DNA from 3 places in the Mesorhizobium sp. WSM4814 genome. Region 1 is predicted to be linked to each of the others. Evidence: predicted binding sites of a transcription regulator. Region 1 holds the regulator's gene; each other region holds the start of a gene.
What was found. Region 1 encodes LexA, which represses DNA repair genes until DNA is damaged. Its sites were predicted from a motif close to TGTTCNNNNTGTGTTCNG; they were not measured.
Positions count from the first base shown of each region.

Region 2: parE (DNA topoisomerase IV subunit B) is a predicted target of LexA. The motif match lies at 4,766-4,783, and genes of this name have one in related genera.
Region 3: AC0L2V_RS20100 (DNA recombination protein RmuC) is a predicted target of LexA. The motif match lies at 7,069-7,086, and genes of this name have one in related genera.

Region 1 covers NZ_JBVVQT010000029.1:2,157-12,631, reverse strand. Annotated here, with positions in the region: gene tpiA (triose-phosphate isomerase) at 1-544, opposite strand, end outside; gene AC0L2V_RS28665 (SurA N-terminal domain-containing protein) at 691-2,583, shown strand; gene trpD (anthranilate phosphoribosyltransferase) at 2,580-3,590, shown strand; gene trpC (indole-3-glycerol phosphate synthase TrpC) at 3,595-4,446, shown strand; gene moaC (cyclic pyranopterin monophosphate synthase MoaC) at 4,513-5,010, shown strand; gene AC0L2V_RS28645 (molybdopterin molybdotransferase MoeA) at 5,010-6,215, shown strand; gene lexA (transcriptional repressor LexA) at 6,320-7,072, shown strand; gene AC0L2V_RS28635 (ComEC/Rec2 family competence protein) at 7,066-9,522, opposite strand; gene gltX (glutamate--tRNA ligase) at 9,626-10,475, shown strand, end outside.
Region 2 covers NZ_JBVVQT010000008.1:195,351-205,825, reverse strand. Annotated here, with positions in the region: gene AC0L2V_RS15415 (hypothetical protein) at 208-846, shown strand; gene AC0L2V_RS15410 (helix-turn-helix domain-containing protein) at 852-1,922, shown strand; partial or broken gene AC0L2V_RS15405 (IS1 family transposase) at 2,077-2,232, shown strand; gene AC0L2V_RS15400 (Imm8 family immunity protein) at 2,229-2,591, shown strand; gene parE (DNA topoisomerase IV subunit B) at 2,644-4,695, opposite strand; gene AC0L2V_RS15390 (GGDEF domain-containing protein) at 4,963-6,132, shown strand; gene gcvP (aminomethyl-transferring glycine dehydrogenase) at 6,204-9,014, opposite strand; gene gcvH (glycine cleavage system protein GcvH) at 9,034-9,402, opposite strand; gene gcvT (glycine cleavage system aminomethyltransferase GcvT) at 9,408-10,475, opposite strand, start outside.
Region 3 covers NZ_JBVVQT010000013.1:129,977-140,451, forward strand. Annotated here, with positions in the region: gene AC0L2V_RS20055 (hypothetical protein) at 1-189, shown strand, start outside; gene AC0L2V_RS20060 (diguanylate cyclase domain-containing protein) at 437-1,444, shown strand; gene dapE (succinyl-diaminopimelate desuccinylase) at 1,734-2,933, shown strand; gene AC0L2V_RS20070 (hypothetical protein) at 2,936-3,541, shown strand; gene truA (tRNA pseudouridine(38-40) synthase TruA) at 3,818-4,579, opposite strand; gene AC0L2V_RS20080 (GNAT family N-acetyltransferase) at 4,597-5,106, opposite strand; gene fmt (methionyl-tRNA formyltransferase) at 5,103-6,038, opposite strand; gene AC0L2V_RS20090 (hypothetical protein) at 6,069-6,374, opposite strand; gene def (peptide deformylase) at 6,469-7,014, opposite strand; gene AC0L2V_RS20100 (DNA recombination protein RmuC) at 7,120-8,379, shown strand; gene AC0L2V_RS20105 (GFA family protein) at 8,384-8,788, opposite strand; gene AC0L2V_RS20110 (transglutaminase-like domain-containing protein) at 8,888-9,718, opposite strand; gene AC0L2V_RS20115 (hypothetical protein) at 9,930-10,055, shown strand; gene sugE (quaternary ammonium compound efflux SMR transporter SugE) at 10,235-10,475, shown strand, end outside.

The DNA of each region.
Region 1 (10,475 bases):
CAGTCGGCGTCAGTCCCGTGCCGATCGCCCATACCGGCTCGTAGGCGATGACGGTATTCGATGCCGTTGCAGTCGGCGGCACCGAGCCGGCGACCTGGCGCGACAGCACGTCGAGCGTGGCGCCCGCCTCGCGCTCGGCTCTCGTCTCGCCGATGCAGATGATGGCAACCAGCCCGGCGCGCCACGCGGCGGACGCCTTTGCCTGGACAATGGCGTCGTCCTCATTGTGATCGGCGCGGCGTTCGGAATGGCCGACGATGACGTGGCTGGCGCCCGCATCTTTCAGCATCTCGGCCGAAATACAGCCGGTATGGGCGCCGCTCTCCTTGCTGTGGCAATCCTCGCCCCCGGCCCGGACCGGCGTGCGCGACAAGATCTCCGCGGCATGCGCAAGCAGCGTCGCCGGAACGCAGACCAGCGCTTCGGTCTCGGCATCGAGCCCGCTCATGAAGCCGTTGCCGATCATCCTGAGTTCGTTGAGCGAGGCGCTGGTGCCGTTCATTTTCCAGTTGCCAGCGACCAACGGGCGGATTCCAAGCGTCATGGGATTTGCTTCTCCGGGCAATATTCGGCTGCGTCCTCACTACCAAACTCAGCCCACAAAGCAATCGACAGTGGGCCGGAAGGACGCTATTGCGCTTGTTTCAGACTCGGCGCATGCGAAAATGCGCGAAAAAATCGGAAGTGACCATGCTTGGTATCTTGAGAAGCGCCGCGGGGACCTGGATCGCGAAAGCGCTGCTGATATTGTTGGTGTTGAGCTTCGCCGTCTGGGGCATTTCCGGACAGATGGTCGGTGGTTTTGCAGGCCACGACGCCGTTGTCACGGCCGGCGGCACTAAAGTGTCGATCAACGAGTATCGGCTGGCCTATGACCGGCAGATCAGCGTGATGTCGCAGCAATTCGGCCAGCGCATCAGCCGCGAGCAGGCGACGGCGCTCGGCCTCGACAACCAGGTGCTGGCGCAACTCGTGTCGGGCGCGGTCCTCGATGAGCAGGCCCGCAAGCTCGGGCTTGGGCTGTCCAAGGACCGGCTGGCCCAACTCACGCATGAAGACCCGGCCTTCAAGGGTCCCGGCGGCAACTTCGACAGAAGGACTTTCGAATACATACTGCAACAGGTCGGCATGCGGCCGGAAGACTATCTCAGGAATCGCGCCCAGCTGGCTGTGCGCCAGCAGATCGTCGAGGCGGTTTCGGACGGCCTCAAGGCCCCGAATACGTTCTTGAGGGCGGTGGCGCTTTATCGTGGCGAAGACCGCACCATCGACTATTTGACCTTGCCGAAATCGCTGGTCGAGCCGATCGAAGCGCCATCCGACACTACGCTTTCGGCCTATTTCGAGGAAAACAAGAAGACCTATGCGGCGCCCGAATACCGCAAATTCTCCTATGTCAGGCTCGAGCCGGAAGACATCATGGATGTGAGTGCTGTGACCGACCAGCAGGTCAGCGACGACTACAACAAGAACAAGGGGCGCTACACCACGCCGGAAACGCGCACCATCGAACAGCTCGTGTTCAAAACGCCCGATGCCGCGAAGGCCGCGCTCGATTCACTCGAGACCGGCGCGACCTTCGACAAACTCGTCGCCGCCGAGGGCAAGACGCAGGCCGACACGCTGCTCGGCACGCTGTCCAAGGACAAGATCGCCGACAAGGCGGTGGCGGATGCGGCCTTTGCGCTCAAGGTCAACGAAGTCAGCCCGGTCGTTCAGGGCGCCTTCGGTCCGGTTCTGCTGCGCGTCACCGAGATCAAGCCCGAAGTGGTGAAGCCGCTGGCCGAAGTGGCCGCCGACATCCGCAAGGACCTGGCGCTCGGCGAGGCAAGCCGCATTCTGCTCGACGTCCATGACAGCTACGAAGATAGCCGCGCTTCGGGCAGCACGCTCAAGGAAGCGGCCGAAAAGCTGAAGCTGAAGGTCGTCACCGTCGACGCGATCGATCGCACCGGCCTGAGGCCGGACGGCGCCATCGTCAAGGATCTGCCGGAATCGCCGGAGCTCATCAAGGCGGTGTTCGATGCCGAACCCGGCACCGAGAATCCCGACCTCACCACCGCCAACAATGGCTTCGTGTTCTACGAGGTGGATTCGGTCACGCCGGCCCGCGACCGCACGCTGGATGAAGTCCGCCAGAAGGTAGTGGCCGACTGGACGGCGGCGGAAACGACCAAGCGGCTCACCGCAAAAGCGCAGGAGCTCGAAAAGCGTCTCGAGGCCGGCACCACGCTCGACGTGATCGCGAGCGAGCTCAAGCTTGAGAAGCAGACCAAGCGCGGCGTCAAGCGCGGGGCGGACGACGCCGAATTCGGCAAGGAAGGGGCGGCTGCGATGTTCGGCGAAGGCGAAGGCGGGACCGGATTGATCTCCTCGCCCACCGGCGACGGACAGATCCTGTTCAGGATCGCCGAAGTCTTCGAGCCTGCCGGTGCCGACGCCAGCTCGGTGCCGGACGACGCGCAGAAATCGTTCACCGCCGGCATGTCCGACGACCTGCTCGACCAGTTGGTGGCGCAGCTGCAGACGCAATATGACGTTCGCATCGACCAGACCGCCGTTGCCCAAGCCCTGACCAGATGAGCGCGCTCAAGACCCATATCGCCAAGGTCGCCGCCGGCAGCTCGCTTTCCTTCGAGGAAGCGCGCGATGCCTTCGACATCATCATGTCGGGCGACGCTACGCCCGGCCAGATCGGCGGCTTCCTGATGGCGCTGCGCGTGCGCGGCGAGACGGTGAGCGAGATTTCCGGCGCTGTCGCCACCATGCGCGCCAAGATGCTGCGCGTCGACGCGCCGGCTGGCGCCATCGACATCGTCGGCACCGGCGGCGACAATTCGCACAGCGTCAACATCTCGACCGCATCCGCCTTCGTCATCGCCGCCTGCGGCGTGCCGGTGGCCAAGCACGGCAATCGCGGACTGTCCTCGCAGACCGGCGCCGCCGACGTGCTGACCGCGCTCGGCGTCAAGCTCGACATCCCGCCGGAAACGATCGGCCGCTGCATCCACGACGCAGGCGTCGGCTTCATGTTCGCGCCGGCGCATCATCCGGCGATGAAGCATGTCGGCCCGATCCGCGTCGAGCTCGGCACCCGCACCATCTTCAACCTGCTTGGCCCGCTCTCCAATCCGGCTGGTGTCGTCAGGCAGATGGTTGGCGTCTTCTTGCCGGAATGGATTATTCCGGTGGCCGAGACGTTGAAGGCACTGGGCGCCGACCACGCCTGGGTCGCCCATGGCGACGGCTATGACGAGATCACCACCACCGGCGAAACCCAGGTCGCCGAACTGGTCGGCGGCGAGATCCGCAGCTTTACGCTGACCCCGGAAGCGGTCGGGCTGAAGCGGCATACCAAGGACGAGTTGCGCGGCGGCGATGCCGCCTACAACGCCCAGGCGCTGCGCGACATGCTGGGCGGCGCTGCCGGTGCCTTTCGCGATACGGTGCTGATGAACGCCGGCGCCGGACTGGTGGTGGCGGGAAAGGCGACGACGCTTGCCGATGGCATGGCGACGGCGGCGCAAGCCATCGACAGCGGCCGGGCGCTGAAGGTGCTTGACCGGCTGGTCGAGATTTCGAACGGATAGCGCCGTGTCTGATATCCTGCGCAAGATCGAAGCCTACAAGCGCGACGAGATCGCGGCGGCGAAGGCGCGGGTGCCGCTTGCCGAAATCAAGGCGCGGGCAAAGGATACCGACGCACCACGCGGCTTTCTCTCGGCCCTTGAAGCCAAACGCAAATCCGGCAGTTTCGCGCTGATCGCCGAGATCAAGAAGGCGAGCCCGTCCAAGGGCCTGATCCGCGCCGATTTCGATCCGCCGGCGCTGGCCAGGGCCTATGCCAAAGGTGGGGCTGCCTGCCTCTCGGTGCTGACCGATGCGCCGTCTTTCCAAGGGGCGCCTGAATTCCTCACCAATGCGCGCAGCGCCGTGACATTGCCGGCTTTGCGCAAGGATTTTCTATTCGAGCCCTATCAGGTGTTCGAGGCCCGTGCGTGGGGCGCGGACGCCATCCTGATCATCATGGCGAGCGTCGATGACGCCGTGGCCAGGGAACTCGAGACGACGGCGTTCGAGCTCGGCATGGATGCGCTGGTCGAGGTGCATGACGAGGCCGAGACGGAACGCGCGCTGAAACTGTCGTCGCGGCTGATCGGCATCAACAACCGCAATCTGCGGACGTTCGAAACCAGCATCGAGACATCGGAGCGGCTCGCGGCGATGGTGCCGGCCGACCGGCTGCTGGTCAGCGAGAGCGGTATTTTCTCGCACCAGGACTGCCGCAGGCTGGAACGGAGCGACATTGGCACTTTCCTCGTCGGCGAGAGCCTGATGCGGCAACAGGACGTGGCCACTGCGACGCACCTGCTTTTGACGGGCAAGGCGCCCGCCAATGCATCTGCCCGAAAATCGGAATCGATGTTCGGAGAGCATGATGCATAGATGCAAAGCGTCAGAGTGTACTTTGTGCGTCCAAACGGACGCACGTCGCTCCAGGGTGACCTGACGATGTCGGCCGCCCTCACCCATCTTGGCGCGAAAGGCGAAGCCAATATGGTCGATGTCGGCGACAAGGCGGAGACGACCCGCACGGCAATCGCCGAAGGTCTTGTCTCGATGCGGCCCGAAACGCTGAAAATGATTCTCGACGGCGATGCCAAGAAGGGCGACGTGCTGGGCACGGCGCGCATCGCCGGCATCATGGCGGCCAAGAGGACGCATGAACTGATCCCGCTCTGCCATCCGCTGCTGTTGACCAAGGTATCGGTAGACATCGAACCTGACGCGACGGTGCCCGGCCTGAAGGTCACGGCGCTGGCCCGCGTCACCGGCAAGACCGGCGTCGAGATGGAAGCGCTGACCGCCGTCTCGGTCGCCTGCCTGACCATCTATGATATGGCCAAGGCGGTCGATCGCGGCATGGCGATCTCCGGCATCAGGCTGGTGGAAAAAACCGGCGGCAAATCCGGCGACTACAAGGCGGATGCCCAGGGGGCAGGCCAATAATGGCGCTGCTGGCGGTCGCCGAGGCGCTCGAGCACCTGCTTGCGGATGCTGCGCCCTTGCAGGCTGAAAGCGTCGCCCTGATGGATGCCGCCGACCGCGTGCTGGCGGAGCCGCTCATGGCGCTCCGCACCCAGCCGCCATTCAACGCGTCGGCCATGGACGGCTATGCCGTGCGGGCCGACGATGTCGCGTCCGTGCCCGCGAGACTTTCGGTGATCGGCATGGCGCCGGCCGGACGAGGCTTTGCCGGAACAGTCGGCCCGGCGCAGGCCGTGCGCATCTTCACCGGCGCGCCGCTTCCTGCAGGCGCCGACACCATCGTCATCCAGGAGAATGTCCGCGACCTCGGCGGCGGCATGGTCGAAGTGACCGCGCCCACGGTTGAAGGCCGCAACATCCGCCGCCTCGGGCTCGATTTCTCGAAGGGCGACGCGCTGCTGGAGAAAGGCCGCCTGCTTGATCCGGCGGCATTGTCGCTGGCGGCGTCGGCCAACCACCAGCAGGTCCGCGTGGTGAAACGGCCGCTGGTCGCCATCATCGCCACCGGCGACGAATTGCTGCCGCCGGGCAGCGACCTTGGCCCCGACCAGATCATCTCCTCCAATGCGTATGGCGTCGCCGCCGCGGCCCGCTCGGTCGGCGCCAGCGCACTCGATCTCGGCATCGCCCCCGACCGCAAGGAGGCGATCGCCGCGCTGGTGACAAAAGCCGTCGACGCAGGCGCGGACGTCATCGTCACGCTGGGCGGCGCCTCGGTCGGGGACCATGACCTCGTCCATGACGTGCTGACCGGCGAAGGCATGGCGCTTGATTTCTGGAAAATCGCCATGCGGCCCGGCAAGCCACTGATGTTCGGGCGGCTGGGCGCCATCCGCTGCATCGGCCTGCCCGGCAATCCGGTGGCCAGCCTGGTCTGCACGCAGCTCTTTCTGAAGCCGCTGCTGGCGCGGCTCGGCGGCCGCGCCTTCCGCCAGGACATGCGTCAGGCGCGGCTCGGCGCCGCCATGCCGGCCAACGATCTCAGGCAGGACTATGTACGCGCGGTGGTGAAGGAAGAAGCCGGCACGCTTGAGGCAACGCCGTTCAGTATCCAGGATTCCTCGATGCTCAGAATGCTGGCCGACGCCAACGGACTGGTCGTGCGCGAGCCATTCGCTCCCGCAGCCGCAGCGGGCGCCGCCTGCAGCGTGCTGATGCTACGCTGAACAAAACGTCAACACATTCATTAAACTTTAAATGGTTGCGGAACACAACTGGAACAGATAGTGTTTGTTCTGGGTTTGTTTTTCTGATTCTGTTGGGGGTCGCGATGCTGACACGCAAACAACATGAACTGCTGATGTTCATTCACGAACGACTGAAGGAAAGCGGCATTCCGCCCTCGTTCGACGAGATGAAGGAAGCGCTCGACCTCGCCTCCAAATCGGGGATCCACCGGCTGATCACGGCGCTGGAGGAACGCGGTTTCATTCGCCGCCTGCCCAACCGCGCCCGCGCGCTGGAGGTGCTGCGGCTGCCCGATTCGATCGCGCCGGGCCTCAATGCGGCGCGCAAATTCTCGCCGAGCGTCATTCAAGGCAGCCTTGGCCAGGGCGGGCTTGGACAGGGCGGCCTCGGACGGCAGATCAAGCCGGCGCCTTCGCGCATGCGTGCCGCCGGCAATGACGACGACGTCGTTGCCACCGTCTCCATACCGGTGATGGGCCGCATCGCTGCCGGTGTGCCGATCGACGCCATCCAGCACCAGACGCATTCGATCTCGGTGCCACCGGACATGATCACCGGCGGCACGCACTACGCGCTGGAGGTCAAGGGTGATTCGATGATCGAGGCCGGCATCTTCGACGGCGACACGGTCATCATCCGCAACGCCGACACCGCGCAGCCTGGCGAGATCATTGTCGCTCTGGTCGACGAGGAGGAAGCGACGCTGAAACGATTCCGCCGCAAAGGTGCCTCGATCGCACTGGAAGCCGCCAATCCGGCCTACGAGACGCGCATCTTCGGGCCGGACCGGGTCAAGGTGCAGGGCAAGCTCGTCGGACTGATCCGGCGTTACTGAAGGGCAGGCTTCTGGGGTTTCTCGGCCCTGCGGTATGGCGGCAGGCCCCTCGCCTCGCGCGAAAATCGCCGCTGCTCATGCCAGGGCCTGTATGGCTGTCTGACGGCAAAACGGATTTCTGCGCGCGTCGTCGCCGATAGCGGATCGAAGAAGACGGCGGCACTGCCCATGCGAGCGAGCTGCCGTTTGGTGACGACGAGAACCAGCGGGTTGCGGCAGGGTTTGTAATAGGCTGTGGCGTCGTCGATGACGATCAAATCCGCAAAGGCACAGGCCGGCCGCGCGGTTTTGCGGTTGTCGGCGAGCGCAATGAGCGCGCCGGACGGATGCCGGGCCAAGCACAGGCCGGCAGTGCAGGTGAAAGGCGCTCCCGGCGGCAGGTCGGCCGGGTCGGCGATGTCGAACTGCACATCTCCTTTTTCGAATGTCTCCGGCTCGACGATCGTTGTTGAAACCAGCGCATGTTTCCAGTTGTCGGTGGTGAATTCGTTCGAACGCATCCGGTTGACGGCAAGTTCGCCGCCGCCGATCGGCAGCGCCACCAGGTGCGCATCCTCCGAGATCAGCACGTCGGGGGTGCGCGTCTCGGAAATCGTCAGCAGGCCGGCGAGCGCAAAGGGAAGTGCGGCAAGCCGCAGCCACGTCGTCGCCATCGTGGCGATGACCAGGGCGACCGTCACCAGCAGAACCGATTGCAACGAAATCAGTCCGACTGCATCGATCGGCGAACGCTCCGAGATCCATCCCGAAATTGCGATCATCGCCGTCAGGCCCTTGCCCATCATGTAGAGGAAGGGGCCGTCGAGGCCGAAAGGCATTGACAGGGCGCTGAGGACGGCCAGGAACATGACGATCGTGACGATCGGCATGACGGCCAGATTGGCGAACAGGCTGAGCGGCGAGACGCGCTGGAAGTGCCAGATGGCGAAGAGCGCGGTGGCGCTGCCGGCAATGATGGAGGTCATTGCGATGGTGCCTGCCCCGGCGACGACCTTGCGCGTGACGAAAGCGGCCGGTGACCGTCGCTGTCGCGGCGCCTTGGCCTTGTCGGCACGATAGTCGGACCAACCGGCATAGGCGCCCACGAGAGCCGCAGTCGCGGCGAACGACATCTGGAAGCTTGCGCCGACCACCTCGTGCGGCGACACGACGATAACGGCGATGGCCGAAATCGCCAGGTTGCGCATGGTGAGTGCCGCCCGGTCGAACAGCACGGCGACAAGCATTACCGCCAGCATGATGAAGCTGCGTTCAGCCGCGACCACGATACCGGAAAAGATCAGATAGGCAGCGATGGAGACGAGTGCGGCAGCAGCCGCATATTTCTTGACCGGCCGGCGCGACGAAAAGTCGGGAAACAGCGCAAAGGCGCCGCGCAGCAATCCCATGACGGTGCCGGCGACAAGCGCCATGTGCAGGCCGGAAATGGAGATGATGTGGTAGATGCCGGTGCGCCGCATCGATTCGTTTATCTCTTCGGGGATGCCGGCACGCACGCCGACGATCAACGCAGCGGCAATCTCCCCCTCGGCACCACCGATGCTGTCCCTGATATGGTCGGCGATGGTTTCGCGCGCCTTCTCGATCGACGAAGAAAGGCGTGCGGATAACGGTGCATCTTCGGAGACGACGATCTTTGGACTGCCGAGGAAAAAGCCACTGGCACCGATACCGGCGAAATAGCTGTCGAAGGAGAAGTCAAAGCTGTCCGGTCTGACCGGGCCAGTTGGAGGCAGAAGCCTCACATAGCCGGTTGCCACCGAGCCTGCGGTCATCTCAGCGGGAATCTTGCGTGCCGACACCCTGACACGTTCGGGTGCATAACGCAGTGTCGGCCGGGCGGTCGACATCACGTCGATGGTCAGCCTGATCCGGCCGTTCGCCATCTGGTCGAGCCTGACCACACGGCCGGTCAGCCGGGTCTGGATTTCCGAACCGAGCATCTTCGTTCCGGCGCGCCAGGTTTCAACCTTGGCGGCGAGCACACCAAGCGCGCACAGCAACGCTGCCATGAAGCACAGATGCGTTTTGCGGCGTGAGCGCGTGACGGCCGCACACAATGCCGTGAGGACCACGACGGCGACGGGCTGGGCAAAGTCCGGTTCGACGGCAAGCGAAAAATAGACGATCACCCCGCATGCCAGAAAAACCGGCACCAGCAGGAAGGCGACGCCGCGGTCGAGTTCCAGGCCGGCTGCCGAGGCCACGCTGTTGCGGACACCGGATGGTGAAAGATGGCTGAGCTGTCGGCGAAAACGAATGACAGGGCCGGGTGCTGGAGCCGGTATCGGCGCCGAGCGATCCGGCGAAAGAGGCTGGATGCCCGGCGGCGACGCAGGCAGCGAAACGGGTAGCGGCTCAGCGTGAGGAACGTCGGCGAACAGCGATCGTTCGCTGACGCTTGCGTTCGCGCCCTCGCTCTCGTCCACGCCGCGGCCTGGTCCAGCCATAGGGTTCGCCCCTTGCGCCCTTGACCTCCTATGCTACATGAACGCGCAACGCGCGAAAGTCCGCGCAGCCACATCCGTTTCCTGCGCTTGCCCCGAGAGTTCCATGTCCGACAAGGTCGTCACCCGTTTTGCCCCTTCGCCCACCGGATTCCTGCATATTGGCGGGGCGCGCACGGCGCTGTTCAACTGGCTGTATGCGAAACACACCGGCGGCAGGATGCTGCTGCGCATCGAGGACACCGATCGCGAGCGTTCGACCGATGCGGCAACCGCTGCCATCCTCGATGGGCTCTCCTGGCTCGGCCTCACCTGGGACGGCGAGCCGGTATCGCAGTTCGAGCGCGCGCCGCGCCACCGCGCGGTCGCCGAGGAGCTGGTGCGCCTCGGCAAAGCCTATTACTGCTATGCGGCGCCCGCTGAGTTGGAGGCAATGCGCGAGAGTGCGCGGGCCAAGGGCTTGCCTCCCCGCTATGACGGCCGCTGGCGCGACCGCGACCCGTCAGAGGCGCCGGTTGGCGCCAGGGGCGCGATCCGCATCAAGGCGCCGGCCGAAGGCGAGACGGTGGTGCATGACCGCGTGCAGGGCGAAGTCCGCTTCCCCAACAAGGACCTCGACGATTTCATCATCCTACGCTCGGACGGCAACCCGACCTATATGCATGCCGTCGTCGTCGACGACCACGACATGGGCATCACCCACATCATCCGCGGCGACGACCATCTGACCAATGCCGCCCGCCAGATGGTGATCTATCGAGCCTTGGGCTGGGAGGTGCCGTCAATGGCGCATATCCCGCTGATCCATGGCGCCGACGGCGCCAAGCTGTCGAAGCGGCACGGCGCCCTCGGCGTCGAAGCCTATCGCGCCATGGGCTATCTGCCCGAGGCACTGCTCAACTACCTGGCGCGGCTCGGCTGGAGCCACGGCGACGACGAGGTCATGTCGATCGCCG
Region 2 (10,475 bases), on a different contig from region 1:
ATGACGTGCAGGACGACGGCAAGAGCGCCGCCGCCAAGAGCTTGGTTCCAAGGGTGGTAAGAAACGCGCCGTCAACGTGACGCCAGAGCGGCGAGCCGAGACCGCCAAGTAGGCGGCGGAAAGTCGCTGGAGAAAGTAGATGGCGCTTGACCATGTTAATTTTCTCCTCCACAAATGAGGAAGAAAAAATTAACATGAGGTCGATTCGTGCCAACCCGCATTGTTTCTCAGGACTATGAAGTCGGCTCCCGCCTCGATCACTTCGGCCTGACGGCTGGCGAGTTTATCGAGGTGGCAAAGCGCGCGGTCGCGGCCAAGGCGAGCTTCGTGCTCAATTTCCCGCTCAATGCAGCCGGTCAACTTTCCTACATCCACGGCACAGGTGCCTTGCGCGATACCCTGCGGCTCAAAGGTTGGGAAATCGACCGCACCGGAAATATTGAAGCGGTTTATAATCCCAAGACCGGGATGAAGATCGTTTTCCAGAATGCGGACAGCGCCTGCGAAGACGCACGCGACCCCAAGGCTATTTCCGACAAAGGGCCGGCGGCGACGCGTGCGGTCGATCTCGGGCAGAAAAACTTATTCCCAGAGTTTGATGCGGAAGACGAGCAGCGCAAGTCGCGCGAGAACGCCTCGCTCTGGTATTTCTGCGTCTATATCAACGGCGATGATGTTCGGGCGGAACTTTCGTTCCCCAAGAGCATCGAGGAAAAGCAGTTCAAAGAGTTCAACGAACGAATTTACATCATCAAGCCAGGCGAGTGGGCTAGCATCATGCCCAAGAAGGATGACGACGAAACCCCTGCCCAGGATTTCGAAATCAACGTCACACGCAAGAAGTAGCAGCCATGTTCAGTGGTCAGAGAATGAGCCTCGCTCGGAAACGGCGGAGGCTCACCAGCAGAGGATTCGCTCAACTGCTTGGCATGTCGCCAGTTACCATTACGCGCCTTGAGGGAGAGAAGAATGAACCGTCTTCCGAGACGGTCGATGCCATCGCGGCGGTGTTGCGGTTTCCGCGCGAGTTCTTTTTCGGCGACGACGTTGACGAAGTCACCAAGGACGCGGCCAGCTTTCGCAGCCTGACGACTATGACAGCCCGCGAGCGCGACGCAGCGCTTGCATCGGGGTCGTTCGCGTATCTCCTTTCGGACTACATCTCAGAGAGATTCAACCTACCCGAACCAGTCTTGATAGACTTGGCGCACGAGCGCGACCCAGCGGCGGCGGCACGAACGCTTCGTGAAGTTTGGGGATTGGGCGAACAACCTCTCAGCAACATGATCAAGTTGTTGGAGTCGAAAGGCGTGCGCGTGTTCTCTCTGGCTGAGAACACCAAGAACGTGGATGCTTTTTCGTGCTGGCGGAACGATGTTCCCTACATCTTCCTGAACACCTTCAAGTCGGCGGACCGCAGTCGGCTAGATGCTGCTCATGAGCTGGCACATTTGGTACTGCATCGGCATGGCGGGCCTCAGCAAGGGCGGGAAGCCGAAATCGAGGCCAACAGCTTCGCCTCCTCGTTTTTGATGCCGGCAGCCGACATCAAATCTCGGGTTCCTTCGGTCGCTCGACTGGACGATCTCGTTATCGCAAAGAAGCGTTGGGGAGTCTCTACAGCGGCGCTAGCTTACCGGTTGCACAAGCTTGGGATACTTAGCGATTGGCAGTATCGCACGTTCTGCATTCAGATGAATGAGCGCGGCTATCGACACAATGAGCCGAATAGCGTGCCTCGTGAAGAATCGGTCGTGTGGAAGGCTGTCTTCACGACGCTATGGAGCGAGAAGGTCCCAAAAAATCGCATCGCGGCAGACCTTCATTTGCCTCCCGAGGAGCTTGAAAACCTAGTGTTTGGGTTGACGGGCGATCCGACGCCGCCCAAGCCAACCGGCCGGGTAGGTCTACGGAAGGTGTGATGAACTTTCATGCTTGGCACAAGCTGCCCCTGAAACCCGTGTCCAAATCCTCACCGTGCTTTGCGAGGGTTCTTCGATGCGCTCCACAGAAGGCAAGAGGACCTCGCCAGAGCGCCGCTACAGCCCCGCCGTTTGCACTGGCGCGACCAAGACCAAAGTGCATAGGGCGCTGAAAATGACCCCGGCAATGGCCGCTGGCGTGTCGCAAACTCTCTGGTCAATGGATGACCTTTGCGAGAAGATGGACGCTGTTGCACCGAAGCCCGGCAAGCGCGGCCCGTACAAGAAGCAAGAAAAATTGCTGCCATGAGAGCACAGTACAAGGGCCACCGAATTCTAGATACCGATGCCGGAGCTTTTGCCCTCGATACGTGGAACCCGCGCGATCCCACTGACTTCTCCGTCACTATTGATTTCTATGCCGGTCCAGAAGGAGATAACAGCGCCGACGCATTTACAGCGACTGTCTGCTCTCCCAATTGGTTCCTTCGATCTCAGGGCAGCAAGGTATTTGCGGCGGAAAGTGTGATTTTCATGCCGCGTTTCGACCACGTCGAGCTCGAAAAGTTTCTCAGGGATCGTTGTGCTGCGACCGAGGGGGAAACTTGGCAGGCCATCGGCGCGCAACTCACCAGACTAGGGCGCTGGGAGTTCGACTATCGCCTTTGAAATTTCAAACTGAGACACTACCTGCCGTTGCGGTTCGCCGAGCCGAAGAAATTCAGATATCCAGCACTTCCGTCTCGGCGAATTCCGCGCGTTCCTGGATGAAGCGGAAGCGGGCTTCCGGCTTGGTACCCATCAGCGCGTCGACCGCATCCTTGGTCGCCGCCTCGGCGTCGATCACATCGACCCTGAGCAGCGTGCGCTTTCTCGGGTCCATGGTGGTTTCCTTGAGCTGGGCGGCCATCATTTCGCCCAACCCCTTGAAGCGGCCGATTTCGACCTTGCCGCGCCCGGTGAACTCGGTGCGCAGCAGTTCGTCCTTGTGCGCATCGTCGCGGGCATAGGCGACCTTGCCGCCTTGGCGGATCGAGTAGAGCGGCGGCACCGCCAGGTAGAGATGGCCGTCGCGGACCAGGCTCGGCATCTCCTGATAGAAGAAGGTGATCAGCAGCGAAGCGATGTGGGCGCCGTCGACGTCGGCGTCGGTCATGATGATGACCCGGTCGTAGCGCAGATCCTGATCGCGGTATTTTGACCGCGTGCCACAGCCAAGCGCCTGGATCAGGTCGGAAATCTGCTGGTTGCCAGCCAGCTTGTCGTTGCCGGCGCTGGCGACGTTGAGAATCTTGCCGCGCAGCGGCAGCACTGCCTGGCTGGCGCGGTCGCGCGCCTGTTTCGCCGAGCCGCCGGCCGAATCGCCCTCGACGATGAAGAGCTCGGCGCCGGCCGCTGCATTCTGCGTGCAGTCGGCGAGCTTGCCGGGCAGGCGCAGCTTGCGCACCGCGCTCTTGCGCGAGACTTCCTTTTCCTGGCGGCGGCGCACCCGCTCGTCAGCACGCGCGATCACCCATTCGAGCAGCTTCGAAGCTTCCTGGGGGTTGTCGGCCAGCCAGTGGTCGAAGGGGTCGCGGATCGCGGCCTCGACGATCCTGATCGCCTCGATCGTCGCCAGCCGGTCCTTGGTCTGGCCGACGAATTCCGGCTCGCGGATGAACACTGACAGCATGCCCGCCGCCGAGATCATGACGTCTTCCGAGGTGACGATCGACGCGCGCTTGTTGCCGACCAGCTCGGCATAGGCGCGCAGGCCGCGCGTCAAGACGTTGCGGAAGCCAGCCTCATGGGTGCCGCCTTCGCCGGTCGGGATGGTGTTGCAGTAGGAGTTGAGGAACCCGTCGCCGCCGAACCAGGTCACCGCCCATTCGAGCGAGCCGTGGCCGCCTTGCCTGTCGCTTTTGCCGGCAAAGATTTCGCGGGTGACCTGGAATTCGTCGCCGAGCGAGGCTTTCAGATAGTCCTTGAGGCCGCCGGGAAAATGGAACTCGGCCTTGGCGGGCGTCGTGTCCTTCTCCTTGATCAGCGAGGGGTCGCAGGTCCAGCGGATCTCGACGCCGCCGAACAGATAGGCCTTCGAGCGCGTCATCCGATAGAGCCGCGCCGGCTCGAATGCCGCACCCTTGCCGAAGATCTGCTCATCGGGATGGAAGCGTATTCTGGTGCCGCGGCGGTTATGCACCTCGCCGAGCTGCTCCAGGCCGGTCACCGGAACGCCGCGCGAAAAGCGCTGGCGATAGAGCTGGCGGCCGCGCGCGACCTCGACCTCGAGATGGTCCGACAGCGCGTTGACGACGGAGACGCCGACGCCGTGCAGGCCGCCCGAGGTCTCGTAGACCTTGCTGTCGAACTTGCCGCCGGAATGCAGCGTCGTCATGATGACTTCGAGCGCAGGCTTCTTGAATTTCGGATGCGGATCGACCGGAATGCCGCGGCCATTGTCGGTCACCGCCAGATATCCGTCGGCCGAAAGCTCGACATCGATGAAAGTCGCGTGGCCGGCGACCGCCTCGTCCATCGAATTGTCGATGACCTCGGCGAACAAATGGTGCATCGCCTTGTCGTCGGTGCCGCCGATATACATGCCGGGCCGCCGCCGCACCGGCTCCAGCCCTTCCAGAACCTCGATGTCGGCGGCACTGTAGCTCTCGCTGCCGTCGCGGGATGCCGGGCGCTTCGCCGCCTGCACCAGCGGGTCGGCCGGGCGCGCGGTGGCGCGAACCGGTTGCGGCTGCTTGTCCAAATTGCCGAAAAGATCGTTGCTGTCGTTCATGCTGGTCCTGGATTGCGATGCTGCGAATCACCACCCGATACTGCCACGCTTTTTGCGGGCAGGCGACGGAGGTTCCCGTTACGTTCGAGGATAGAGCCTCTTACTGCAAAACCATTCGACAACCAAGCGGCGGAAATGGGCCGAGGGCATCGACGCTTTGTAAACCTTGTCCGGAGGTTACGCCGGAAGGTTGGCCGAAAAAGGGTATTCGCGGATTGCTGCTGACCTAGAATGCGGCAGAACCCGAGAAGAGGCTGTCGCTTACGCATGTTGGATTACAGTTCGCTCCTGCTTGCGGCAGCGCTGTCGGGCACGTGCCTCAGCATCACCCTGTTTGCGATCTGGTGCACCGCGCCACAGGCACGCTTTGTGCTGACGGTGGCGTGCGGCATTTTCGTGCTCGTCGCACATGTGGTCTTGTTCTGGCACTATGCCAAGCATCCCAGCCCCTGGCTTTGCCAGATTGTACTTGCGCTTCTCAGCCTGGGCCTTCTGACCCTCTGCCTATCGGCCATGCAATATCTCGGCGTCCACGACTATAGGCGCGCCATCTTGCCGACCCTGGCTGCGATGGCGGTTTGCGCAGGCGCGACGTCGCTGGGCTTTGACGGCATCGGCTTCATCGTCACCTACGCGACGGTAACGGCGCTGCTCTCGCTTATCGGGGTGATGTTCTGGATCAAAGGTGGTCATGATCGCCGGATATTGCTGGTCGTTTCGTTCCTGAGCGGCGTCTGTGCGCTGTCCTTCGGACTTTGCGGCGCGGTCCTGCTGGTCAAGGGCCAATGGGTGCTCGGCGTTGCGCCCGACAACTGGGCCGAACGGTTGAATTCCGCCGTGGCGGTCGCCTGCATGACGGGGCTCGGCGCATTGACGCTCTCCCTGCACCATTTGCAGGCGCAGATCGAACTGAAGGCCGAGACCATGACCGACCCATTGACCGGGCTGATGAACCGGCGGGCGTTGACGGCATTCTACGGCGAGCGGATTTTCGGCCCGTTCATGTCTGTCGCCATGTTCGACCTCGACCATTTCAAGAAGACGAACGATGTATTCGGTCATCCGGTCGGCGATCAGGTTCTGCGCCGCTTCGCCGCTGTCGTCAGAAAATACTCCAGGACCGGCGTCGACGCCTTCCGGCTGGGCGGCGAGGAATTCGTCCTCGTCATGTCGCGGATGACTGAAGAGAAGGCTTACGACATTGCGAGCAAGATCAGCGTCGCCTTCGGCACGGAAGTCGTCGCCACCCAGCTTGGTCCGTTGCGCAGCACAGTCAGTGGCGGCATCGGCTTTGGCGGGACGGATGGCACCAGTCTCGACAATGTGCTGGCCGAAGCCGACGCCGCACTCTATGCGGCAAAGCGCGCCGGGCGAAATCGCGTCGTCGCCCAGAACAAGGCGAGCAAGGCCGACGCGCCGGCCTTGCGTTCTGCCTGATTGAGGCTTCTATCTTCTTGTTAGACCATGATCTTGTCCGAAAACCGGATTCCACTTTTCGGGATCATGGTCTACTCCGCCGCCCCCAGATATTCCGACAGCGGCGGGCAGGAGCAGACGAGGTTGCGGTCGCCGGCGACATTGTCGATGCGCGACACCGGCGGCCAGTATTTGGCTGACGTGTCGGCATCGCCGGCGGGGTAGGCCGCCTCCAGGCGCGAATAGGGATGGGTCCACTGGCCGGCCAGCGCCTCGGCGGCGGTATGCGGCGCATTGACCAGCGGATTGTCGGCCAGGGGCCATTCGCCTTTCGCCACCTTGGCTGCCTCGCCTGATATCGCGATCATCGCCTCGCAGAAGCGATCGAGCTCGCGCTTGGGCTCGGACTCGGTCGGCTCGACCATCAGCGTGCCGGCGACCGGAAACGACATTGTCGGCGCATGGAAACCGAAGTCGATCAGCCGCTTGGCGACGTCGTCGACGCTGATGCCGGCACTGTCCTTGAGCACGCGGGTATCGAGGATGCATTCATGCGCGACGCGCTCGTGCCTGCCCTTGTAGAGCACCGGGAAATGCGCTCCGAGCCGCGTCGCCACATAATTGGCGGAAATGATCGCCGTCTCGGTCGCCTGCTTCAGGCCCGAAGCGCCCATCATCCGGATATACATCCAGGTGATCGGCAGGATCGAAGCGCTGCCGAACGGTGCAGCCGACACGGCATGGCCCGAGCCTTCGACGACGTGGCCGGGCAGATAGGGTTGCAGATGCGCCTTGACGCCGATCGGGCCGACGCCGGGACCGCCGCCGCCATGCGGGATGCAGAACGTCTTGTGCAGGTTCATGTGGCAGACGTCGGCGCCGATGTCGCCGGGGCGGGCAAGACCGACCAGCGCGTTGAGGTTGGCGCCGTCGAAATAGACCTGGCCGCCATGCTCATGGACAAGGGCGCAGAGGTCGCGCGCGCCTTCCTCGAAAACGCCGTGCGTCGAGGGATAGGTGAACATCAGCGCCGCAAGGTCTTGCGCATGCTCGTCCGCCTTGGCTTTCAGGTCATCGACGTCGATGTTGCCGTCTTCGGTGCAGCGCACGACGACGACGTTCATGCCGGCCATCGCCGCACTCGCCGGATTGGTGCCATGCGCCGATGACGGGATCAGGCAGACCGTGCGGTGAGCTTCGCCGCGTGAGCGGTGATAGCCGCGAATGGCGAGCAGCCCGGCATACTCGCCCTGGCTGCCGGCGTTGGGCTGCAGGGTCACCGCGTCGAACCCGGTGATCTCCGCCAGCCAGGCTTCCAGTTCGTCGATCATGGCGCGGTAGCCGGCCGAATGGCTTGCCGGGGCGAAGGGATGCAAATTGGCGATATCAGGCCAGCTTACCGGCATCATCTCGGCGGCGGCATTGAGTTTCATCGTGCAGGAGCCGAGCGGGATCATGGCGCGGTCGAGCGCCAGGTCCTTGTCGGCCAGCCGGCGCAGGAAGCGCATCATGTCGGTTTCCGAGTGGTTTTCGCGGAAGACAGGCTGCGTGAGAAACGCCTTGCCGCGCGGTTTTCCGGGCATGGTGCTGCCGACGGCTGCGCCCGGCTTGGCGCCGAACAGCGCCGCGATCGCCTCCAGATCGGCCTCGGTCGAGGTTTCGTCGAAGCTGATGCCGATGCGGTCGGCGTCGATGACGCGCAGCAATCGGCCGGTCTTTTCGGCTGCGGCGCCAATCGCCCCGGCTCTGCCTTTCACTTCCACCGCCACGGTGTCGAAGCGGCTTGCGCCAAGCACCGAAATTCCTGCTGCGTCGAGACCGGCAGCCAGCCGGTTGGCCAATGCATGGATTCGGCCGGCAATCGCCTGCAGCCCGGCAGGGCCGTGCCAGATCGCATAGGCGGTCGCCATGTTGGCGAGCAGCGCCTGCGCGGTGCAGATGTTGGAGGTCGCCTTGTCGCGGCGGATATGTTGTTCACGCGTCTGCAAGGCGAGGCGATAGCCGGGCCGGCCCTTGCTGTCGGTGGACTGGCCGACCAGGCGGCCGGGCATCAGCCGCGTCAGCCTGTCGGAAACGGCGCAATAAGCGGCATGCGGCCCGCCAAAGCCCATCGGCACGCCGAAGCGCTGCATCGGGCCGACGGCGATGTCGGCGCCAAGCGCAGCCGGCGCGTCGGTCAGCGTCAGGGCGAGCGGATCGGCAATGAAGACGACCAGCGCGCCGGTGGCGCGAGCTTTCTCGATTGCCGCCCTGTGGTCGCCATAGACGCCAAACGTATCGGGCCAGGAGACCAGCAGAGCGGCTGTGTTGTCGTCGATCGTGTCACCGTCGACCTCGATGCCGAGCGGCTCGGCGCGGGTGCGCACGACGTCAAGCGTCTGCGGATGCGGCGTGCCGGCCAGCGCCACTTTGGTCCGCTTGTCGCGGTGGTGGCGTAACGCGATGCCGACTGCTTCGGCCACCGCCGTCGCCTCGTCGAGCAACGAGGCCGACGCGACCGGCAGCCCGGTCAGTTCGGTGACCAAGGTCTGGAAATTGAACAGCATTTCGAGCCGGCCCTGGCTGATCTCGGCCTGGTAGGGCGTGTAAGCCGTATACCAGGCCGGGTTCTCGAACAGGTTGCGCTGGATGACCGGTGGCACGTGGACGCCGTGATAGCCGGCGCCGATGAAGCTCTTCAAAACTGTATTTTTCGCCATTGTCGCTGACAGCTCGGCCAGCGCCTCGGCTTCGCTCGCCGGGGCCGGCAAGGCCAGCGGCCGGTCGAGCCGGATCGATTTCGGCACAGCCTGGCTGATCAGCGTCTCGACCGACGGAACGCCGATCGTCGCCAGCATGGCTCTGACATCATTGAGGCCGGGGCCGATATGGCGGGCCGAGAAGGAGTAGGGTGCTGCGGTCATCTTTCCTGGTCCTGCTCTCTCAACCAATATGGGCTTTGTAGGCGGCCTCATCCAGGAGACCTTCGAGTTGGCTTTCATCGGCCAGCTTCATCTTCCACAGCCAGCCGTCGCTGGCCGCCGCCGAATTGACCAGGGACGGATCAGACGAAAGCGCGGTGTTGGCCTCGGTGATCTCGCCGTCGACCGGCGCATAGACGTCCGATGCCGCCTTGACCGATTCGACCACGACGGCGGTATCGCCCTTGGCCAGCTTTTTCCCAGGCTCCGGCAATTCGACGAAGACGAGATCGCCGAGTTGTTCCTGCGCGTAGTCGGTGATGCCGATGGTGGCGATACCGCCTTCGACGCGGAGCCATTCGTGATCTTCAGTGAAATAGGTCTTTGCCATGAAGTTCATCCTTTGCGGTAGCGATGCGGTGTGAAGGGCAGGGGATTGATATCGACCGGGATTTTGGTCCCGCGAACGTCGGCGAAGAGTTTTGCGCCGGGTTTGGCCAGCGACGCCTGGACGTAGCCCATGGCGACCGGATGGCCGGCCGAGGGGCCGAAGCCGCCGGAGGTGACGTGGCCGGCGGGATTGCCGTCGGCATCGAAAAGGGCAGCACCGGGACGCACCGGCTGGCGGCCTTCCGGCTTCAGGCCGACGCGTTTCTGCGTTGGGCCGCGCTCCAGGATTGAACGCAAGGCGTCGGCACCGATGAAAGCGCCAGAGGCGCGAACCTCCTTCGGGATCGCCCACATCAGCCCGGCGCCGGCCGGGTCCATCTCAGGCGTGATGTCCAGTCCGTGCAGGCACAGCCCTGCTTCGAGCCGCAGGCTGTCGCGGGCGGCCAGCCCAACCCACATCACTCGCTCGTCCTCGAGCAGTTTGGCGACGAGATTTCGCGCATCCGCTTCCGGCAGGCCGACCTCGAAGCCGTCCTCGCCGGTATAGCCCGAGCGGCTCATGAACCAGTTTTCGCGCGGCTCGAAGCCGTGCATGAACAGCAGCGATCCGGTTTCGATGCCGGCGCGCGACAGGGCGGCCCAGGCTTCGGGACCCTGGATTGCCAGGAAGACGCGGTCGAGTGCTTCAATCTTGGCGTCAAAGTCCGCCTTGGCATCAAAGTCGGCAAGCTCACGAAGGTGTTTTTCGTCGGCTTCAGCATTGCCGGCATTGGCGACGACCATGAAGCGTTGCCGGCCGAGCCTAGTGACGATCAGATCGTCGATGATGCCGGCGGCTTCATTGAGAAAGAACGTGTATTTGGACTGGGAAATCTCAAGCGCGCCGGCGTCGAACGGGCAGGCACGATTGAGCAGTGCTTCAGCGCCCAAGCCACTGATCTCGAACAGCTTCATGTGTGAGATGTCGAACAGGCCGGCATGTTCGCGGGTATGAAGGTGCTCCTTCATCACGCCGGCCGGATAGGTGAGCGGCATCGACCAGCCGGCGAACGCGCCAAAGCGCGCATTGGCGGC
Region 3 (10,475 bases), on a different contig from region 1:
GACTATTGCTCCGAAATGCTGTCGATCACCGGCAAGATCGCCGCGCTGTTCGCGCAATCGGTCAACGACGATGTGGTCGTCGATGGCGTCAACGACATCGAGTCCCTGGGCTCCAATCTGTCGCGAAAGATCTGGCAAAAGATCACGCTGATCGACGGTCCATTGCGGTCGGCTCGTCCAATTACCTAAGCTAATCTTAATCACCTTGGTCCAGCATGCCCTGTGAAGACTGTGTCGACCGGCACGGAGCACTCGACTGGCACACGACGAACCCCTGGCCAACCCGAAAACGCGCGGAAAGCGAAGCGCCGGCGCGCGGCTGTTCGCCTGGTTTTCTTCACCGATCAGAGCGGAACCGGAAGCTGTCCGCGCGCGGCTTCTCGACACCACTTTCGAGCGCAAATTCGCTGTCCTGTTCGGCACCATCAGTGTCCTGGTGCTGGCAGTCGGCGCCGCGGTCGTCACCGGCGACCGGTGGCCCTACGCCTGGATGGCGGCCGACCTCATTCTGTTTGCCGTCCGCTTCCTGCTGATGCGGGAATGTGAGCGGACCCGCAAGCGCGGGGGAACGGGGCCGCTGGCGGGCCTCATGGCCGCCGGTGGGTCATGGTCGTTGATTTTCGGCCTCGGCTGCTATGGCTGCGTCGTCAGCGGGGATATGGCGCTTGCCGTGCTGGCTGCCCTGAACGTCGCAGGCGTCGTCGGCGTGGTGTCATCGCGCAACGCAGCGACCCCGCGCTACGCCATATTCGTCATGCTGGCCGTAAGCCTGCCTTTCCTGGTTGGCGCGCTGTTATCTCCGGCGCCCGGAATGTCGATCGTCGGATTTCAAGTGCCTTTCTATGTGGCCGGCGTCATCATCGTGCTGCTTCAAAATCATGCGATCAACGCCCGCATGATCCGCGCCGAACTGGACAATCGCGATCTGGCGATCAAGGACGCGCTGACCGGCCTGCCAAACCGCATCTTCCTTCAGGAGAAACTGCGCGGCATGTGCAGCGAGCTTGCGACGCCGGCAGCAAACGGCGGCAGGCCGTTTGCCGTTCTCAGCATGGACCTCGACGGCTTCAAACACGTCAATGACCGCTTCGGCCACGCGGTCGGCGACATGCTGCTGCGCAAGGTAGCCGAACGATTGAAGCGCGCTTTCCGACCGGGGGATGTGGTCTTTCGCATCGGCGGTGACGAATTCGTGATCCTGCTGCCCGACACATCCGAGATCGAAGCCACCATGCTGGCAAAGCGGGCCATTGAGAAGATTTCGGTACCTTTCGACCTTGGCGTGGGCACCGCAATACGCATCGGGTTGAGCATTGGAAGTGCCTTCTCGCCTGCCGACGGCGGCGAGCCGGAACTTCTTCTCACCTGCTCCGATCACGCGCTATATGAAGCCAAACGCACCGGAAAGGGCCGTTACCGGGCGCACGTGCGGGCCGCGAACTGACCACAGCGATTATTGGGCCTTTGTCGCTCAGTCCATGCAATATCCCGTATCCCGCCTAAGTGCGTCGCGTCTGAAGCGACTCCTGCGACGCACTTTTAAGCCTTTGTTTGTTTTATGCGCATTTGCCCAAAACCGCTGCGCCCGCACGGGTCAAGCCCGAGGCCATGCCTTTTGGGCGACATGCATCAGGCCTGCGACAATACGCCATGAAAACCATAGTGTCGGCGGGATGGCTGGCCCTTATGTCTGGCCGTGACAGGCCTTGCGCTTTCGACTAACGCTTTTGCCCATGACGTTGCCGACCGATCCCGCTGGAAATCTCGCCGCCCTCATCTGCTGCCCCTCCGTGACACCCATCGAGGGCGGGGCACTGAGCACGCTGGAAACAATGCTGAAACCACTCGGCTTTTCCGTCGAGCGCCCGTTGTTCTCGGAGGACGGCACGCCCGATATCGAAAATCTCTATGCGCGGCGCTCCGGCAACGGTCCGCACCTGATGTTCGCCGGGCATACCGACGTGGTGCCGGTCGGCGACGAGACCTCATGGACGCATCCGCCTTTCGCTGCCGAGATCGCCAAGGGCGAGATGTTCGGTCGCGGTGCCGTCGACATGAAGGGGGGCATCGCCTGTTTCATCGCCGCCGTGGCGCGCCATCTCGAGTCGAAAGGCGGCCTGAAAGGCTCGGTCTCGCTGCTGATCACCGGCGACGAAGAAGGGCCGGCCATCAACGGCACGACAAAGCTGCTCGAATGGGCGGTCGCCAAGGGCGAAAAATGGGATGCGTCGATCGTCGGCGAGCCGACCAATCCCGATGCGCTGGGCGACATGATCAAGATCGGCCGGCGCGGCTCTTTGTCCGGCAGCATCATCGTCAACGGCCGCCAAGGCCACGCCGCCTACCCGCAGCTTGCCGACAATCCGGTGCGCGGCCTGATGACGCTGGTCGACGCCTTGCTGCAGCCAGTCTTCGACAAGGGCACCAAGGACTTCCAGCCGACCAATCTGGAGGTGACCTCGATCGACGTCGGCAATCCGGCCACCAATGTTATTCCGGCAAAGGCGACCGCCACCTTCAACATCCGCTTCAACGACACATGGACCGCCGAGACCATCCAGGCGGAAATCCACAACCGTCTCGACAAGGCGGCGAAGCGAAAGAAATACCGGGCCGGCAAGACGACGCCGGTCGATTACGAACTCGCCTGGCGCGACCGGCCGAGCCACGTCTTCCTCACCCGCGACGAGCGGCTGATCGAAGCACTGAGCGGTTCGGTCAAGGCGGTGATCGGCAGGAAGCCGGCGCTTTCCACCTCCGGCGGCACCTCCGACGCACGCTTCATCAAGGATTATTGTCCGGTGGTCGAGTTCGGGCTGGTCGGCAAGACCATGCACATGGTCGATGAACGCGTCGCACTTGCCGACCTCGAGACGCTGACGCAGATCTATCAGCGCTTCATCGAAGACTGGTTCGAGCAAGGCGCATCGTAATCATGCTTTCGTCGGATGAAACCTATGCTTCGCTCAACGGCGCCTGGCGACTGATGCTCGGCAAGGCCGATGGGCTGCGCCAGTTCGACCTTTCGGCCGACGGTTTCTGGAATTCCTTCTTCGCCATCGTCGTCGCGGCACCGGCGCTGATCGTCGGTTGGGTCGGCCTCGCCAACGAGATCGGCGATCCGAATGCATTCGCCGGACGCTTCAGCATGCTGATCCGTCTGGCGACAGTCGACATCGGCGTCTGGGTGTTGCCGCTTGTCGGCCTTGCCCTCGTCGCGCCGCGCGCCGGCATCGGCGGGCGCTTCGTCCACTATGTCGTCGCCAGCAACTGGGCGTCGGCGATCATCGCCTGGATGATGCTGCCAGCGGCGTTGATCAGGCTTTTCCTGCCGTCCACCAACGAGTTCGCCGTACTGGCGTCGCTGCTTTTGTTCGCGCTGTCGATGATCCTGACCTGGCGGATGACAAACGTCGCCATCGGCAGGGGCGCGGCTGTCGGCAGCGCTGTCTTCGCCGGAATGTTCGTGGCGTCGCTGGTCGTTCTGTTCGTGCTGCAGGCGCTGCTCGGCATCGTCGCGCCGAGCGGAACCGGCACTTGAAGCATCCAATTGAATTTGTCCGAATTCCCGGTGTGGTTTCGCTTGCTGACGTTGGCGCCGCCCCTCACCTGCCTGCCGGCTGCCCTCTCCCCGTATAGTGACGGGGAGAGGGCAGCTCTCATCAACGATTTTGCCAACCACAGACGTTGCAAGAAGGATGCTGCGGCTGCGGCAGCCTCTTCTCTCCGCACTATACGGGGAGAAGTGCCCAGCAGGGCGATGAGGGGCAGCGCCAACTCCCACAATTGGTTGAAGACGACGAGGACTGATTTTTACTCAGTCGTGAGCCGCCTGCGGGTAGTCCACACCGATAAGAAAAAGTCCGTCGGGCGGCGCCACCTGGCCACAGGCTGCACGGTCGCGCGCGTCGAGCGCCGCTTTCAGGTCGGCAATTGTCCAGCCGCCTTCGCCGACGCGCTTCAGCGAGCCGACCATCGAGCGCACCTGATTGTGCAGGAACGAGCGCGCCGAGGCTCGCACTTCGATCATGTCACCCAGCCGACTGACATCCAGCCGGTCGAGCGTCCGGACCGGGTTGTCGGCCTGGCACTGGGTCGATCGGAACGTGGTGAAATCATGCCGCCCCAGCAGCACCTTTGCCGCTTCGTGCATGGCCTCGGCGTCGAGCCGCTTCGGCACCCACCAGATCTTGCCCTTGTCGAGCGCCGCCGGCGCGCGCCGGTTGACGATGCGGTAGAGATAGTGGCGGCCGATCGCCGAGAAACGCGCATCGAAGCTAACCGGCACCACAGCCGCCTTGAGGATGGCGATGCGCGCCTTGGCCGTTTGCAGGTGGGCGTTGACGGCATCGCGCACCTTGTCATCAGGCCACGCCCTGACGAGATCGACATGCGCCACCTGACCGGTCGCATGGACGCCGGCATCGGTGCGGCCGGCGCCGCGCAGCGAGACCTGTTCGCCGCAGAATTTCTCGATCGCCTGTTCGATCGCCTGCTGCACCGAAGGCTGGTCTGCCTGGCGCTGCCAGCCGGCATAGAGGCTGCCGTCATATTCGATGTCGAGGCGAAAACGCGGCATTCCTAAGAAGGATGAGGTTAGGCGGCGAGCGCGGTGCCGAAAGCCGAAGCGTAGACCAGCTTGCCGGTCTCAGGCGCTTCGCCCCAGACCAGCGCCTGCAGCGCTTCGCCCTGGAACTCGCTTTCGAATTTTTCGGCGCGCGCGTGACTGTAGCCGAAGCGGCCATAATATGCGGGATCGCCAAGCACGACCGCCAGCACCTCGCCGGCATCCTTCAGGCGGATATGCGCCTCGCGGACCAGCGCACCGCCGATGCCGGTGCCATGGAATGACGGCTCGACCGCCAGAGGCGCCAGCGCCACCGCCGGAAAGCTCTTGCCGCCGTTCTGCACGTAAAGCCGCGAAAACAGAATATGGCCGACCACCTGTCCATCATCTTCCGCCACCAGTTCGACGACGGCATCGCCGCCGCTGACCAGCGCGTCGACCAGGCCGGCCTCCGCCTGCTGGCCGAATGCGTGTTCCTCGACCAGGCGGATCGCCTCGCGGTCCCGCGGCGTTGCCGCGCGTATCGACATCATGCTCATGAGAATTTCGTTCCTTTTTCGAGCTTGGCCCCGCGCAGAAACTCCTGCGCGGCAATGGGCCTTCCGCCCGCACGTTGAACTTCGACCAACCTGATCGCGCCTGACCCGCAGGCGACCGTCAGCCGGTCGTCGAGAATTCCTCCCGGCTCGCCGGCGCCTTGCGAAAGCGTCGAGCGAAGCAGTTTCAGCCGCTCCAGGCGGCCGGCAATTTCGATCTCGCACCATGCGCCGGGAAAGGGCGACAGGCCGCGAATATGATCGTGGACCTCGCCAGCAGGCCGCGTCCAGTCCACGCGCGTCTCCGCTTTATCGATCTTTTTGGCATAGGTCACCCCCTCCGTCGCTTGTGCGGTAAAAGTCAGGGCATCCCGTTCCAGACGAGCCAGCGCTTCCGCCATCAGCGCGGCGCCAATGTGCATCAGCCGATCATGCAGTTCGCCGGCCGTCATATTGGGGCCGATGGCGCATTTTTCGGCCATCGCCACCGGGCCGGTGTCCAGGCCCTCTTCCATCATCATCACCATCATGCCTGTCTCGGTATCGCCGGCCATGATGGCGCGCTGGATAGGGGCGGCGCCGCGCCAGCGTGGCAACAGCGACGCGTGACCATTGAGGCAGCCGAGCCGCGGCGCCTCGAGAATGGGTTTGGGCAACAGCAATCCATAGGCGACGACGACGGCGACATCGGCCCGCAAGGCGCGGAACGCCTGCTGCTCGGTCTCGTTCTTCAGCGACACCGGCGTCCGCACCTCGAGGCCCAGCCGCTCGGCCTCTCGCTGCACCGGCGACGGCGTCAGTTCCAGCCCGCGGCGACCGGCGGCGCGCGGCGGCTGAGTGTAGACGGCTCCAATCTCATGTCCGGCATCCGCGACCGCCCGCAGCGTCGGCACCGAGAATTCGGGCGTACCCATGAAGATGACGCGCAAGGGCATTTTGTTCCGGGTCCGGTCTTCGTCTGGCCGTTAAGTCGGCTCAGTCGAAGTCGCGAACTTTGCGGGTCGGCGACCGAAGTCGCGTTTCCTTTCTGCTTCGATTTCGTTCATGATCTTGGCGAATTCATCGCCAATTGCGTTTTCAGCAGCGAAAGTCGCGCGAATAGCGTCCCATGCCGAAAGACCCGGCTCCAGCCTGGCTTGCCTTTCGGCGACCATGCCTTCGCGCAGAAGAGCTATCGCCTTGCCCGACAGGCTCTGGCCGCTCTTACGCGCTGCCTGCTCGATTTCCCGCTTCAAGGGTTCGGGAATATTTCTGATCAGCATGTCGCTCATCGGCGTCTCCATTTCCTGATCTGGAACAGGGTAGAGGGGCGCTGTCCCGCCAACATCTTCGAAAGGTTCAGCATCAAACTGCGCGAGTATCGCCCTATCCCACTAACTTGCCCGGCGCCTTGCTGCCTGATGGTTTGTCCCTGGCGAGCTTCTTGAACTTCTTCACCACCATGTCGCGCTTCAGCTTCGAGATGTGGTCGATGAACAGAACGCCGTTGAGATGGTCGATTTCGTGCTGCAGGCAAGTCGCCATCAGCCCTTCGGCCTCGATCTCCTGCAGTTTGCCGTCGCGATCGAGATATTTCACCCGCACGGCGGCAGGGCGCTCGACCTCGGCATAGTAATCCGGGATCGACAGGCACCCCTCCTCGTAGACCGAGCGCTGATCGGCGCTCTCAAGAATCTCGGGATTGATGAAGACATGCGGCGCCGGCGGCTCGTCTTCCTTGGCGAGGTCGATCACCAGCATGCGCAGCGGTTCGCCGATCTGGATCGCCGCCAGACCAATGCCCGGCGCATCATACATCGTGTCCAGCATGTCATCGGCCAGTTTGCGCAAAGCGCCGTCGACGCGCTCGACCGGTTTCGAAACCTGGCGCAGGACGGGATCGGGAAGGATGATGAGCGGCTTGATCGACATGGCGTCTCACCTAAGACCTCGCACGAAAAGCGTCAACCGGGGCATTTGCAGCGGCGTTCACGTTTTGATCTGTGTCGTCAGGCCGAATCATCTATGCTGTCCGATATGAACGACCTGACCACCATCCTGTCCGAACCGATCGCCCGGCTCGGCGCCACCACGATCACGCTCGGCCACGCGCTGGCATTCGGCGCGGTCCTGTTCCTGGGCCTGTTCGTGGCGCTCGTCGTCGCGCTCTGGCGCTCGGCCAAGGCGCGTGCGGTGGCTGCCGCGGAAGCCGCCGACCACGCCCGCGACGCCGAGGCGCGGATGGCCGGCATCCTGGCAAGCCAGGCCGAGATGCAGGGCCGCATGGGCGCCATCGCCGAAGTGTTCGGGGCGCGGCAGGCCGAACTCACGCAGTCGATCGGCCAGCGTCTCGACGCGATGACCGGCCGTCTCGGCCAGACCATGACCGAGCAGACGAAATCGACGCATGAAAGCCTCGCCAAACTGCAGGAGCGGCTGGCGGTCATCGATACAGCGCAAGGCAACATCCAGTCGCTCGCTAGCCAGGTCGTGCAACTTCAGGCAATCCTCTCCAACAAACAGACGCGCGGCGCCTTCGGCCAGTCGCGCATGGAGGCGATTGTCGCCGACGGCCTGCCGCACGGCGCCTATGAATTCCAGGCGACCCTGTCGAACGGCAGCCGGCCCGACTGCCTGGTGAAGATGCCGAACGGCGCGCCCGCACTCGCCATCGACGCCAAGTTTCCGCTGGAAGCCTGGAATGCCATCCGTGCCGCCGAAGGCGTCGATTTGCAGAAGGTCGCCGCACAAGCGTTTCGGCGTGATATCGAGGTGCATGTCCGCGATATTTCCGACAAATACCTGATCCAAGGCGAGACGCAGGACACCGCCTTCATGTTCGTGCCGTCGGAATCGGTATTCGCCGAGATCCACGAGAATTTCGAGGGGATTGTCCACAAGGCGCACCGCGCCCGCATCGTCATCGTCTCGCCGTCGCTGCTGATGCTGTCGATTCAGGTCATCCAGGCGATTCTCAAGGACGCCCGCATGCGCGAGCAGGCGCATCTGATCCAGGGCGAAGTCATCCGGCTGATGGAGGATGTCTCGCGCCTCGACGAGCGGGTGCGCAAGCTGCAGAGCCATTTCGGCCAGTCGGCCAAGGATATCGACGATATTCTCGTCTCGACCTCGAAGGTGACCAAGCGCGGCCAGAAGATCGAGGCGCTGGAGTTCGGCGCGCAACCGGCGGAAGGCGACGTCGGATCGGCGGCCAACGCGAAGACCGAAGCGGGTGCGCGCGTCGCCGACTCCAAGACCGGCCAATTGAGGCTAAGGGTGGTCGAAGGAGACGACTGAGAGGCTACTGCTCCTCGACGATCATCGTGCCTTCGAACTCCGGCAGCCAAGGCAGCGCCGAGCGGTGCCAGATCTGTTTTCTCGGGATCAGTTGTTCGCGCTGCCGCGCCGTGCCGACCCTGATGCCATAGACTTTCGGCCCGTCGCCAACCGACGTGGCATAGAGGTGCGTACCGCACTCGCCGCAAAAGGCCTGGGCGCGCCTGGCGCCGCTCGCTGCGGTCTTGATGTAGATCTTCGGCGTGCCCTTGGTGATCCGGTAGCGCTCCTCCGGCGCCGGCACGGTCACCCGAAACGCTGTTCCGGTCAGCTGCTGGCAATCGATGCAGTGACAAATACTGGTCTTGTCCGGATCGACCTCCGCCTCGTAAGTGATGGCGCCGCAATGGCACCCGCCGTCGATTTTCATCTTCGCTCCTCCCTTCAGCGCGCCTCGACGCGTTGGAGCTTAACGGCGCACCGCGAAGCTCCACACAGGCATTCACAACGCGGCAAACCATCCGCTGGTTCAAGGCTGCTGCGCCGACGCCTCTTCGATGACTTCTTCCGTCCAGACCTTGAAACCGGCCAGCATACCCGGCCCGAAGATATGGGTCAGCGGCACATCGGCCGCGTCGCGGCCGGAGGCGATCAGGATGCGGCCGATGCGCGGCGCATTGTTGCGCGGATCGAAGGCATGCCAGCGACCGCCGAGGTAGACCTCCATCCAGGCGGCGAAGTCCATGTCCGACCAAGGTTTCGGCAGGCCGATGTCGCTGATGTAGCCGGTGCAATAGCGCGTCGGGATGTTCAAGGCGCGGCAGAAGGCGACGGCGAGATGGGCAAAGTCGCGGCAAACGCCGCTTTGCTCTCGATAGGCCTCTGCTGCCGTGCGCGTCGGCCGCGCGTTGCCGTAGTTGAAGATGATGTGGTTGTGGACGAAATCGCAGACCGCCTGCACGCGTGGAATACCGAGCGGTGAGTGGCCGAACAGCCGCCACGCCTCGTTCGCCAGCACGTCGCTCTCGCAGTAGCGGCTCGGCAGCAGGAACAGCAGCGTCTCCGACGGCAGGTCGCGCACCTCGTGCTGCCACGCCACCAGATCGCTCATCTCAAAACTTCCGGGATCGCGGATCACCGCGTCCGTGCCGAAGGTGAAGCGACCAGGCGGGGCGACAAGGCGGTTGCACCAATTGCCGAAACTGTCGCGGTAGCTCTCGATCGGCACCGGTGGGTTGGAAGTCAGGAAATCCGGCCGCTCGAGATCGGACGCGCGGGAATAGTGAACGTTGAGCATCGCGATCAGCGGCGTTTCCTGCGGAAAGTCGAAGCTCATCTCGCAGCCGATATGGATTCGCATTGTCGTCCTGACCGTCCTGCCGGATTACCACCCGGCGAAGGCACGGGCCGTTGCTGCAGTGCAAAAAAGATCATCGCACGGACCAGCGCGGTTTACGAGCGAATTAGAAACGGTTGACAGCCGACGGCTGGCGCCGGCGCCAGATTATGCCTCTTGCGGTCGGGCGTTTCTCTTGGGTCATTTCGCTTGCCACAATTGGAGGAAACGAATCATGGCTAAAGGTGCGATGAAGGCGGGCAAGGAAGCCCGCAAGCCGAAGAAGGACGCGAAGAAACCTGCCGCTGCCCCGACCCTGAAAGCGCCGCCCGTCAAGGCGACCAAACTCAAGGACAAGTAGGCCTCGGCGTTTCGGCGCAGTCATGACCGACGGCATTCCAGGACCATCGACATTCAGCGACTGGTCCTGAAATGCTGTCGGCGCTGCTGTTGATTGGGCATTTCTAAATCAATGCCGCGAAGACGACTTCGCGCTTTCCGAAAAGACCGGGACGACCCGCAGTCCAATGGAGCGTTCCGATGTCGTGGATTCTTCTCTTCTTCGCTGGCCTGTTCGAGATCGGCTGGGCGATCGGCCTCAAATACACTGACGGTTTTTCGAAGCCGCTTCCGACCGTCCTGACGGTTGCCTCGATGGTCGTCAGTCTCGCCTTGCTCGGACTGGCGCTGAAGACGCTGCCGGTCGGCACGGCTTACGCGGTGTGGACCGGCATCGGCACCGTCGGCACGGCGCTGCTTGGCATCTGGCTGCTCGGTGAGC